2 regions of the Blastococcus deserti genome follow, and region 1 is predicted to be linked to the other one. Evidence: predicted binding sites of a transcription regulator. Region 1 holds the regulator's gene; the other holds the start of a gene.
The links. Region 1 encodes LexA, which represses DNA repair genes until DNA is damaged. Its sites were predicted from a motif close to TCGAACANNTGTTCGA; they were not measured.

Region 1 (6,319 bases):
CCGCCAGCTCGGCCGAGCGGCGGTAGGCCGTGCCGGTCATCAGCGACGTGATGGCGGCGGCGAGGGTCTGCCCACCGCGCGAGTCGTACGCGTGGCCGGTCGCCATGAGCAGCGCGCCCAGGTTGGCGTAGCCGATGCCCAGCTGGCGGTAGGCCCGCGTCGTTTCACCGATCGGCTCGGTCGGGAAGTCGGCGAAGCAGATGGAGATGTCCATCGCGGTGATGACGAGCTCGACGGCCTTCACGAAGTTCTTCGAGTCGAACGTGCCGTCGTCCTTGAGGAACTTCATGAGGTTCAGCGACGCCAGGTTGCACGAGCTGTTGTCCAGGCTCATGTACTCCGAGCAGGGATTCGACGCGTTGATGCGGCCGGTCTCGGGGTTGGTGTGCCAGTCGTTGATCGTGTCGTCGTACTGTATGCCCGGGTCGGCGCATTCCCAGGCGGCCTGGGTGACCTTGCGGAACAGCGTCCTGGCGTCGACGGTCTCGAGGACCGAACCGTCGAGCCGCGCCCGCAGACCGAACTCGCCGCCGTCCTCGACCGCGCGCATGAACTCGTCGGAGACGCGGACGGAGTTGTTGGCGTTCTGGTACTGGACGCTGGTGATGTCCTTGCCGCCGAGGTCCATGTCGTACCCGGCGTCCCGCAGCGCGCGGATCTTGTCCTCCTCGCGCGCCTTGGTCTCGATGAACTCCTCGATGTCGGGGTGGTCGATGTCGAGGACGACCATCTTGGCGGCGCGGCGGGTGGCACCACCGGACTTGATCGTGCCGGCCGACGCGTCGGCGCCGCGCATGAAGCTGACCGGGCCGGAGGCGGTGCCACCGGAGGAGAGCAGCTCCTTGGAGGAGCGGATGCGGGACAGGTTGAGCCCGGCACCGGAGCCGCCCTTGAAGATCAGGCCCTCCTCGCGGTACCAGTTGAGGATCGAGTCCATCTCGTCGTCGACGGCGAGGATGAAACAGGCGCTGACCTGCTGCGGCGCGCTCGTGCCGACGTTGAACCAAACCGGGGAGTTGAAGCTGAAGTACTGGTGCATGAGCATCCAGGTCAGCTCGTGCTCGAAGATCTCTGCGTCGCCCTCGCTCGCGAAGTAGCCGTGCTCGCGACCGGCCGCACCGTAGGTGAGCACCACCCGGTCGATCAGCTGGCGGAGGCTGGTCTCGCGCTGCGGCGTGCCGACGGCGCCGCGGAAGTACTTCGTGGTGACGATGTTGGTGGCGTTGATGCTCCACTCGGAGGGGAACTCCACACCGCGCTGCTCGAAGTTGATCGACCCGTCGCGCCAGTTGGTCATGACGACGTCGCGGCGCTCCCAGGTCACCTCGTCGTAGGGGTGCACACCGGGGGTGGTGAAGACGCGCTTGATCTTCAGGCCCTTCCCCCGCGACGGCGCCTTGGCGGCACGCCGCGTACGGCCTGACAAGCGATCCTCGGTCTCGGTCACGGAGCTCTCCTTGGTGTCGTGACTCGGCGGCTGGGGAAGAGCCGGTTCCTGGTACTGCACTGGTGATGTTGTAGCGGTCGGTGCTGACAGTTCTCAGCCGGTGGCGGGGGCGCCGTCGACGGGCGCCTGGGCACGCGCCGCACCGCGGCGGCGGACCGCCGGCGGGGTGTCCTGCATGCCGGGCAGCGGGGGGGTGCCACCGGTCAGGTGACGTGCCCGCAGCTCGGTGATCTCCTTCTCGAAGTCCTCGAGCGAGGTGAACGAGCGATACACGCTCGCGAAGCGGAGGTAGGCCACCTCGTCGAGTTCGCGGAGCGGCCGCAGGATGGCCAGTCCCACCTCGTGACTGGGGACCTCCGCGGCACCGGTGGCGCGGATGGCGTCCTCGACCTGCTGGGCCAGCAGCTTCAGCTGGTCCTCGTCCACCGGCCGCCCCTGGCACGCGCGGCGCACGCCGGCGATGACCTTCGACCGGTTGAACGGCTCGCTGACCCCGCTGCGCTTGACGACGGCGAGCACCGCCTCCTCGACGGTGGTGAAGCGACGCCCGCACTTGGGACACGAACGACGACGACGCGTGGTGGCGCCCTCGTCGGCCTCCCGCGAGTCGATGACCCGGCTGTCCGCGTTGTGGCAGAACGGGCAACGCATCGCAGGCCACCTCCTTCCGGGAGCTCTCGTCTCCGTCCAGCCGCTCCTCTGTGGACCCTCCTGGGGACATCCGGTGGACGTTCCGGGGAGAACCTGAGGACGAGCCTGTGGACGGGCTTACAACTCTGTAACTACTAGATGTAGGGGAACCCTAGGCCGGTCATCACAAGATGTGCAAGCGCTGGACGCCTCGGCGTGTTCCGCCCCGGCACTGCCGTCACCAGGGGAAACATCGCTCCCCACGAGTCACACGACACGCCGCGGCCACGCGCCCGGGGTATCTCCCGAGCCGATGGTCCGCGCGGCGCCGGCCGCACCGACGCGCCTGGACCGGGCCGGCGAGGAGATTGCCGCCGCCACCGGTGCGGCCACGACCGACCCGACGGCACGGTCGCCCGGTCGCCCGGTCGCGATGAGCCGGACGCCGGACGGAGCGATCGGAGCCGCCGGCTGTCACCCGAATCCGATCGAGGGCACCGCAGCCGAGATGCACCGGCGCCGCCGCACGGAGGGCACACGCGGCCGCGCCGCACGAAGCGCACGAGCCCACCCGGAACGGTCGGGTGGCCGGCTACGACGGGGCCGAAGCCGGCCGGCCCACGCCGGCGACGGCCGTCACGCCCGACGGCACGCCGGGCTCGTCACGGGTCAGCGGCCGCGTAGGGAGCCGTCGACCCGTGGCCGCCGGGCGTGCGGGACGTGGTCGCTCAACCGCATGGGCCGGGTCAGCAGTTCGGGCTCCAAATCCTCGGGCGCCGTCCAGGTCCCACCAGAGCGCGGGAGGGGCTCGTGCGGCCGGACGGCGGCCACGCGCGGCACCGCGGGAGCTGCGCCGGTCACCGGGCGGGACGCGGAGGGGGGAGTGCGATCGGATCCCGCCGCGTCGGACACGACCGGGAAGAGGCCGGTGTCCGCCGTGCGGTGCCGACCCGGGTCGGCGGGTGCCCGGTGACGCCCGGGGGACGTGATCCGCGGGGAGGTGGACGGGGCGGCCGACGGAGCGGTCACGCCCTCCGGAGCACGTCGCCGGCCCACCGAGGCGAACTTCGCCGTCTCGTCGGCCGTCCGGCGCCCACCCGACGGGACATCGGTGGTCTCCGGAGCACGCCGACGGCCGACCGACGCGAACTGCGCGGTCTCGTCGGCCGTGCGCCGGCCACCCGTGACGGGAAGGTCGGGCACCACGGAGAGGTCGCGGACCGCGGGCATCCCGGCGGCCGCGGTCGGCTCGCCGTCTGCCGCGCGCGAGCGCCGCCCGGCGGGGTGGCGGGCCACGGACATCTCCTGGGTGGCCGGCGCGTACGCGGACCCCGCGGGCGACCCGGCCGCGACGGCCAGGTGCCGCTCGGGCAGGCGGAGGGACTCGAGGTCGGTCCAGGCGGTCTCCTCGACACCGTCCAGGACGACGCGCACCCAGACCTGGCAGGAACCGCTGGCGTCGTGCCGCCAGCCGAGCAGCTCGCCCGCCCACCAGGTTCCTGCCTGGTAGACCTCGACGGCCTGGGGTTGACTGGTGAACACCGCTGCTCGGTTCTCCATGGCGCCTGACACATGACGACCGTAAGCGCTGATGCGACCACAGAGCGTGAAGACGCCCGGGCTGAGGGTTGACGAAGTCGCACCCCGCCGTTGTGGAGCTATTGCCGAGGGGAGCCGCGCGGTCGGCACTCCGGGTGTCGGCTCCTCACGCCGGACACCGGGCGGGTGCGGCCGCACGGCCGGGCCGGGAGTGCCGGCGCCGCTTCGGCTCACGGGAGCACCAGGGCCTGACCCGGCAGCAGCTGGGTGCCGTCCAGGCCGTTGAGCTGCTGGATCTCGTCCACGACCGCGCGCACGTCTGCGCCCCCGGCCACGGAGGAGGCGATGGACCAGAGGGTGTCACCCGGGCGCACGACCACGCTGCTCTCCCCGGCCAGGCGCAGACCCTCCGCGCCACCGTTGAGCAGCGGCCCCAGCCAGGAACCGAGGGCCACCCCCGCCGCGACGGCCAGGACCACGGCCAGCCGGCGGGCCCGGCGGGTCAGTCGCACCGCTCCCGCCGGCGCGGGGCCGGGACCAGGATGCCGCCGCGCCGGCGGCCGACCTGCCGACGGCGACCCCGCCGCGATGGCGTGACCACCCGGAGGCGCCACCACCTCTCGCGCCCGGCCGGCCGGGACGACCGGAGGCACGGTCGGCCGGCACACGCCCACCCGGGAGGGGCTCCGTCGCGAGCGGGACACCGGCGGCCGGCGCGCCGGGCCGGCGTCGCCCGCATCGGGCACCGACACCAGCCGGGGCCGCCACGGAACCTGGATCTCCTCGTCGAACTCCAGCACGGCCTGCCGCACGCACCCCATGACCGGTCTCCCCTGCTCGCCACCTGCGCGGATCGTCGAACGCCTGTTCGAATCGAACGGCTGTTCGATGTCTACCGGACAGGTCCGACGAAAGCGACCGGACACGTCGCAACTTCGAACACGTGTTTGATCGACGGGCCGCGACGCGCTACCGTCCGTCCCACGGACACACGCGCTGCGCGAGCGGCGGACGAGGAGGCGACGTGGCGGACAAGAGCGGGAGCTCAGGAGGTCGCAAGGCGTCCGGGGACGCCCCCGCGGGCACCCGAACGGCCGCCGTCCGGTCGTTCCCCGACCGGGGCGCCGACGGTGACGGGCTGACCCAGCGCCAGCGCCGGGTGCTCGAGGTCATCCGCGACTCGATCGACCGGCGCGGATACCCGCCCTCGGTCCGGGAGATCGGCGAGGCGGTCGGCCTGTCGTCGGCGTCGTCGGTCGCCCACCAGCTGTCGGTTCTGCAGAAGAAGGGCTGGCTGCGGCGCGACCCGAACCGGCCCCGCGCGCTCGACGTCCGGCTCCCGGGCGACTCCCCGCACACCGTGGCCCCGATGGTCGAGGTGGGGCTGGGTGACGACGCCCAGACCCCGGCCCCCACCTACGTGCCCCTCGTCGGCCGGATCGCCGCCGGTGGTCCGGTGCTGGCCGAGCAGGCGGTCGAGGACGTCTTCCCGCTCCCCCGCGAGCTCGTCGGCGAGGGCACCCTCTTCATGCTCAAGGTCACCGGTGACTCGATGGTCGAGGCCGCGATCTGCGACGGCGACTGGGTGGTGGTCCGCCAACAGCCGACCGCGGAGAACGGCGAGATCGTTGCCGCCATGATCGACGGCGAGGCGACGGTGAAGACCTACAAGCGTCGTGACGGTCACGTGTGGCTGCTACCGCACAACCCGGCCTACGAGCCCATCCCGGGCGACGACGCCACCGTGCTGGGCCGGGTCGTCAGCGTCCTCCGCCGCGTCTGAGAGAGGACCCCGTCCCTCTCACCGCTCGCACGCTCGCGGCGAGCCTCCGGACGGGGCCACGCCTCAGGGCCTGCGGCGCAGCCTGCCCGCGACCCACACGACGACCGTGGCGACGGCCGCAGCGATCAGGGCCGACGTGATCGGGGACAGGCCCGAGCTGGTGAGATCCGTGAACCTCGGGACGGGGCCGACCGGCGGAGTGGGCGGCGCCGCGACCTCGGTGGCCAGCGGCACCCGGGTCAGGTCGCTGGGCAGACCCTCGCTGGCGACCAGGAGGGCCAGGTTGTCCGCGGTGAAGCTGATCGCCTCGCCCTGTGGCGACTCCGGGAGTGCGATGCGCACCGGCGTCGCGGCCAGTGCACCGACCACGTCGTTGCCGGTCAAGGGCCAGACGTAGGCGTCGGTGTAGGTGCGCAGCGCCAGATGCCGCCCGTCCGCCGCGACCGCCCCTCCGGTGACCAGGAGCTGTCCGGCCTGGCCCACGGGCCCACCCGGCGTACCGGTGAAGGTCAGGTTCACCGTGGCCACCTTCGCCAGCGCGACGGTTCCGCCGTCCACGAGCCCTGCCGCCGGGCTGTACACGCCGCTGGCGCCGAGCACCTCCTTGGTGACCAGGTACGGGGTCCCGTCGGGGGAGAGCAGCAGCGCCTCGGCGTCATGGGGCCCGTCCGGATAGGTCAACCGGTACACGGCCGTCGTGCGGTCGGGCCGCAGGGCGAGCAGGGCCACCGTCGTCCGGGTGGCCGTGTTGTCGCCGGTGTCGGCGAGCCAGACGGTCCCGTCGGCGGCGACCGCCATGTCCTCCGGGTCGTAGGGGTCCACCGCCGCCGTGTGGACGTCGATGACCTGGCAGGCGGGATCGAGCAGGTGGACGGCGACCCGGTCGCCGCCGTCGTTCATCGCCAGGACGCGGTCCCCGA
Region 2 (6,319 bases), on a different contig from region 1:
TGGTCGTCGAGCACGAGCCGGGGGTCGTCGCCATCGCCGACCACGTCATCGACATGGGGCCGGGCGCCGGCACGCACGGGGGAGAGGTCGTCTACGCCGGCGCGGTCGACGGGCTGCGCCGCTCCGGCACGCTGACCGGCCGCCACCTCGACCGGGTGCACGAGACCAACCCGGCACCGCGGGCGGCGACCGGGGCGATGCGCATCGAGCACGCTCGGCTGCACAACCTCCAGGACGTGACCGTCGACGTCCCGACCGGGGTGCTGACCGTCGTCAGCGGGGTGGCGGGGTCGGGCAAGAGCTCGCTGTTCCTGGGCGTCCTGCCGAAGCAGCATTCCGACGTCGTCGTCGTCGATCAGCGGCTGACCCGCGGCTCGAGCCGGTCGAACACCGCCACGTGGACCGGGATGCTCCACACCATCCGCACGTCGTTCGCCAAGGTGAACGGGGTCAAGCCGGCTCTCTTCAGCGCGAACTCCGAGGGTGCCTGCCCGGAGTGCAAAGGCCTCGGGCTCGCCTACACCGACCTCGCGTTCCTCGACACGGCGGTCAGCGTCTGCGAGGCCTGCGAGGGCAGGCGCTTCACCGAGGAGGTGCTCGGTTACCGGCTGCGCGGGAAGAACATCAGCGAGGTCCTCGCGCTGACCGTCGACGAGGCCCGCGAGTTCCTCTCCGAGAAGCCGTTGCAGCGGATGCTCGGCGCGCTGGCCGACGTGGGTCTGCCCTACATCACCCTGGGCCAGCCGCTCTCGACGCTGTCCGGTGGGGAACGCCAGCGGTTGAAGCTGGCGGTCCAGATGACCGGCGACAGCGCGGTCTACGTGCTCGACGAGCCCACCACCGGTCTGCACATGGACGACGTCGACCGGCTCGTCGGCCTCCTGCACCGGCTGGTGGACGGCGGCCGGACCGTGGTCGTCATCGAGCACGACCTCGACGTCATCGCACGGGCCGACTGGGTGATCGACCTCGGGCCCGGCGCCGGTCACGACGGCGGCCGGATCGTTTTCGAAGGGACACCGGCCGACCTGCTGCGTGCCGACACCCTGACCGCTCGGCACCTCCGCGCCCGCGTGGGGACGGCGCAGCCGTAGCCCGTCCGACCGCCCGGTGGAGGTCCGCCGTCCACCGACCGGTGGACGGCGGACCAGCGGTTCGGCGGTCCCGCCGGCAGGGGTCGCGCGGTGACGCTCTTGTCATGACGACGATCCAGCCGGCGCCGGAGCTCGATCTCCCCGCGCCCTCGGACGGAGCGGCCGTGCAAGTGCTCGGTCTGGTCAAGCGGTACGGCGGACGCGCCGTGGTGGACGGTCTCGACCTCGACGTGGGCCGCGGCGAGATCTTCGCCCTGCTCGGACCCAACGGTGCGGGCAAGACGACGACGGTGGAGATCCTCGAGGGCGTCCGGCGGCGGGACGCCGGAGAGGTGCGAGTACTCGGGCAGGATCCCGCGTCCGCCGGGCGGGCCTGGCGCGACCGGGTGGGCGTGGTGGGGCAGACCACCGGTGACGGCAACGCCCTCACCGTCCGGGAGACCGTCGACCACTTCGCGCGCTACCACGCCACTCCGCAGGACGGCGACCAGCTGCTCCGCGCCGTCGGCCTCGACAGCACGGCGGGCACCCGGGTGGACAAGCTCTCCGGCGGTCAGCGTCGCCGGCTGGAGGTCGCGCTCGGCGTCCAGGGCCGGCCGGAGCTGCTGTTCCTCGACGAGCCGACGACCGGGCTCGACCCGGCCGCCCGACGCCAGTTCTGGTCGCTGATCGAGGGTCTGCGCGACGGCGGGACGACGATCGTCCTGACCACCCACTACCTCGACGAAGCCGCGCACCTCGCCGACCGCGTGGGCGTGATCTCCGGCGGGCGGCTGGTCGAGGTGGCGCCCCCCGCGCAGCTCGGCGGCGCACTGCGCGACGAGGTGACCGTCCGCTGGACGGAGGACGGCGCCGTCCGCGAGCTGGTCACCACCACGCCGGCCGCGCTGCTGCGGGACCTGCTCGCCGTCGACCCGCTCGGCGAGCTCCCCGATCTGTCCGTCACCCGCCCCGGCCTGGAAGACGTCTACCTCCGCCTGGTCGCCACCCCCGAAGGGGAGATTCGATGACCGCCACCACAGCACCGCTGACCACCGACCGGCCCGCGCCGCCCTCGGCGGCCACGATCGGGTGGGCCCGCATCGGCCTCGAGCTCCGGCTGTACGCCCGCGACCCCGGGCAGATCGCCTTCTCCTTCGCCTATCCGGTGATCATGCTGCTCATCTTCGGATCCGTCTTCGGCGACGACGAGGTGTTCCCGGGCATCGGCCTCCGGCAGTACTTCCTCGCCGGCATCGTGGCGGCCGGGATCATGCTCACGAGCTTCCAGGCGGTGGGCACCGCGATCTCCGAGGAACGCGACCGTGGCGACCTGGCGCGGCTGCAGACACTCGGCACCCCGGCGTTGGCCTACGGCGTCGGCAAGGCGGGGCAGGTGCTGGTCACGACCGCACTCCAGCTGGCTCTGCTGCTCGGCGTGGCCGCGATCGCCTACGACGTCCCGCTGCCGACGGAGCCCGCGCGGTGGCTGACGTTCGCCTGGGTCGTGGCGCTCGGCATCGTCGCGGGCACGTTCCTCGGCATCGCCGTCGGGGGATTCGTGGGGAGCGCCCGCGCCGCTGCGGCCGGGATCCCGGCGTTCGCCGTCGTCCTGCAGTTCATCTCGGGGGTGTTCTTCCCGGACTCCGACCTGCCCGGGCCGATGGAGCAGGTTGCGGCGCTCTTCCCGCTGAAGTGGATGGTGCAGGGCATGCGGTCGGTGTTCCTGCCCGATGCGGTTGCCGCCCTGGAGCCCACCGGCACCTGGGAGCACGGGAGAACTGCCCTGGTGCTCGTGGCATGGGTGATCATCGGTGCCGTGGTGTGCGCAAGGACGTTCCGCTGGCGGCGGGACGCCGGATGACCGTCGGGCCCCGGCTGGCCGCCGTCCTCCTCCCGAACGTCCCGGAGGAGGGCGGCGGTCCCGAGCCTCTCAGCGAGCGCGGCTGGCGGGCCACGCTGGCCGGGTTGCACGTCCTGGCGGCCGGGATGTGGGTCCTGGCCGTCGGCACGGTGGTGGTCGGCGAGGACGGGCCGCCGCGGGCCGCCGCGCTGGTCGTGCTGGGCGTCCTCGCGGTGGCGTACCTGCTGGCCGGTGCGCCGGCGATCGCGGCCGGACGTCCGGTGCGCGCGGTCGCGTACCTGTCGGTGCTGGTGCTGACGTCGGGCGTCCTCGGGTTCGTCGCCCCCGGCGTGTTCTTCCTGCTCTTCCTGGCTTATCCGCAGATCTGGTTCGTGGTGCAGGGGTCGCCCGCGGGGGTGATCTGGACGGTGCTGTTGGCCGTCGCATCGGCGCTGGGCCCGGTGACGCGGGCGACGTCGGGCGAAGCCGCGATGGACGCGCTGGTCTCCACCGGGGTGAACATCGTCTTCAGCGCCGGCCTGGGGCTGTGGATCAGCCACGTGCTGTGGCAGAGCGTGCGGCGGGGCGAGCTGATCCAGGAGCTGGAGCTGACCCGGGCGGACCTGGCCGTGGCCGAGCACGAGCGCGGCGTGCTGGCCGAGCGGGAGCGGCTGGCCCAGGAGGTGCACGACACCCTCGCGCAGGGCTACACGAGCATCGTCGTCCTGGCGCAGACGGCGACCGCTCAGGTCGGCCGGGACGACGACGCGGTGCGCGAGCGACTCGCGCTGATCGAGGAGGTCGCGCGGGAGAACCTCGCCGAGGCGCGGGCCATGGTCGCCGCGTTCCGGCCGGTGGCCCTGGACGGGTCGACCCTGGTCGACGCGCTCGCGCGACTGGCCGAACGCTTCGGCCGGGAGACCGGCTTGTCGGTGCGGGTGGACACCTCGGCGCTGGACGGCGGGCTGGTGCTCCGCCGCGACGAGGAGGTCGTCCTGCTGCGTGGCGCCCAGGAGGCCCTGACCAACGTGCGCCGGCACGCGGCCGCGCACGCGGTCGTGATCCGGGTGTCGGTGGTGGGGGACGAGGGCGCGCGGCAGGTCTCCGTGCACGTGGAGGACGACGGGGTGGGGTTCGACCCGGCGCGGGCGCACGGCTCGGGACTGGACGGGCTGCGCGACCGGGTCTCCTCCGTGGGCGGCGAGGTCGACGTGGCCTCCGCGCCGGGTGAGGGGACGCGGGTGACGGTGCGGGTGCCGGCGTCGTGATCCGCGTCCTGGTGGTGGACGACCACCCGGTGGTGCGCGGCGGGCTGGTCGGGTGGCTGGACGCGCAGGACGACCTGACGGTCGTGGGGGAGGCGTCGGACGGGTCGGAGGCGCTGGCCGCGGTCGCGTCGCTGCAGCCGGACGTCGTCCTGATGGACCTGCGGATGCCGGGGATGGACGGCGTCACCGCGACGGAGCGGATGGGTGCCGCGCATCCTGCCGTCCGCGTCCTCGTGCTGACGACCTACGACACCGACACCGACATCGTCCGCGCCGTGGAGGCCGGGGCCACCGGATACCTGCTGAAGGACGCCCCTCTGCCCCAGCTGGCGGAGGCGGTGCGAGCGGCCGCACGGGGAGAGACGGTGCTGGCGCCACCGGTCGCCGCGCGGCTCGTGTCGCGCATGCGGGCGCCGGCGGTGGAGGCGCCGACGCCCCGCGAGCTGGAGGTCCTGGCCGGCGTGGCGCGGGGCCTGACGAACGCGGAGATCGGGCGCGAGCTGTTCATCGGTGAGGCGACGGTGAAGACGCATCTGCTGCGGCTGTTCGCCAAGCTCGGGGTGGACGACCGGACGCGGGCGGTCATGGTGGCCGTCGAGCGCGGCCTGCTGCCGGGGCCGGGGACTGCGTCGCACGCCCCGTGAGCTGCCCGGAGCCGTCGATCGTCGAACTCTTGGCAACGCCTCGACGGAGTCTGTGGACAGCGACCTGACCTGCGTATTCGCGTGGTGCCACCCTCGCGCAGGCGGTATCATCGAACATGCGTTCGAACTGACTGGCTGGGGGTGTCGTGGAAGAGCTCGAGGCGGTGCTCGACACCCTCGCGGCCGAGGACCTGGACGGTTTCCTCGCCCCGCAACTGCTGGACCGGACGACCCTGCTGGTGCGGGCGCGCAATCGGCTGGACGCCGAACTGACCCGCACCGTTCGGCGGGCCGACGTGGTGCAGGCGGCCGAGCACGACGGGCTGAGGTCGATGTCCTCGTGGCTGCGCGGGCACGTGCGGCTGTCGGCCGGTGAGGTGCGGCGGCTGATCGGCAACGGCCGGGCGGTCGAGCAGTTGCCGGCGGTGGCGGCGGCCTTCGCCTCCGGCGCGGTGAGCGCCGATCAGGTCGCGGTGATGGCGCCGGTGGCGGTGACCGAGGTGCAGGCCGAGGCAGTCGGGCAGGGCGTCGACCTGGCCGCCGTCGAGGCCACGCTGGCCGAGGTTGCCGCCACGCAGCCGTTCGCGCAGCTTCGACGGGTGGTGGCCTACTACCTGGCTCGGCTGGATCCCGACGGGCCCGAGCCCGATCCCACCGAGGGCCGGTCGCTGACGTTGTCGCGGCTGCTGGACGGCCGGGTCACCGGCCGGTTCGAGCTCGACGCGGTCGGTGGGGAGAAGGTGGTTGCGGCGCTGGAGTCGATCGTGCAGGCCGACCGGCCGAAGGGCGATCTGCGCAGCCGCGCCCAGCGGCTGGGTGACGCCCTGGTGCAGGCCGCGGACAACCTGCTGGCCACCGGCGGGTTGCCGACGCTGCGCACTGTGAAGCCGCACGTGATCGTCACGGTCCCGGTCGAGGACCTGGTCCACCCCTCGACAGGCCCGGCCACCGCCGAGACCGGGTTCGGTACCACCATCTCAGCGGCCCGGGCGCGCTGGCTGGCCTGCGACGGCACGATCGGCCGGGTCATCCTCGGCCCCGAAGGCACCCCGCTGGACGTGGGTCGCACCCACCGCGTCGTCCCGCCGCATCTGCGGTGGGCCACCGAGCAGCGGGACCGGAAGTGCGTGTTCGCCGCATGCGGTGCCCCGACGCACTGGTGCGACGTCCACCATCTCGTGCACTGGATCGACGGCGGCGACACCTCGCTGGAGAACTCGGCGCTGCTGTGCGAGCGGCACCACACCAAGGTGCACCACGGCTTCCGGGTCGAGCGATCACCCGACGGCCGATGGCGCACCTACCGCCCCGACGGCACCGAGATCCTCCTCGCCGAACCACTCCTGGCAGCGCACTGACTCGTGTCGCCAGCACGCGAGGTGGCGTTCGGCGATCGGGTCACCCGCGCCCCGAACCCGCCCGGGCGCTCAGGGCTGCCGGTCAGACGGTCTCAGGTACCCGCAGATGGGCGAGGGCGAGGTCGAACTCCGC

Region 2: the regulator LexA is predicted to act here: its motif matches at 4,939-4,954, upstream of ACFSHS_RS10400 (HNH endonuclease signature motif containing protein).

What each region holds. Positions count from the first base shown of each region.
Region 1 covers NZ_JBHUHP010000030.1:45,550-51,868, reverse strand. Annotated here, with positions in the region: gene ACFSHS_RS20130 (vitamin B12-dependent ribonucleotide reductase) at 1-1,447, opposite strand, end outside; gene nrdR (transcriptional regulator NrdR) at 1,541-2,098, opposite strand; gene ACFSHS_RS20120 (hypothetical protein) at 2,747-3,649, opposite strand; gene ACFSHS_RS20115 (LysM peptidoglycan-binding domain-containing protein) at 3,847-4,437, opposite strand; gene lexA (transcriptional repressor LexA) at 4,641-5,399, shown strand; gene ACFSHS_RS20105 (hypothetical protein) at 5,463-6,319, opposite strand, start outside.
Region 2 covers NZ_JBHUHP010000009.1:495,010-501,328, forward strand. Annotated here, with positions in the region: gene ACFSHS_RS10375 (ATP-binding cassette domain-containing protein) at 1-1,094, shown strand, start outside; gene ACFSHS_RS10380 (ABC transporter ATP-binding protein) at 1,199-2,104, shown strand; gene ACFSHS_RS10385 (ABC transporter permease) at 2,101-2,937, shown strand; gene ACFSHS_RS10390 (sensor histidine kinase) at 2,934-4,184, shown strand; gene ACFSHS_RS10395 (response regulator) at 4,181-4,828, shown strand; gene ACFSHS_RS10400 (HNH endonuclease signature motif containing protein) at 4,975-6,186, shown strand; gene ACFSHS_RS10405 (antibiotic biosynthesis monooxygenase) at 6,269-6,319, opposite strand, start outside.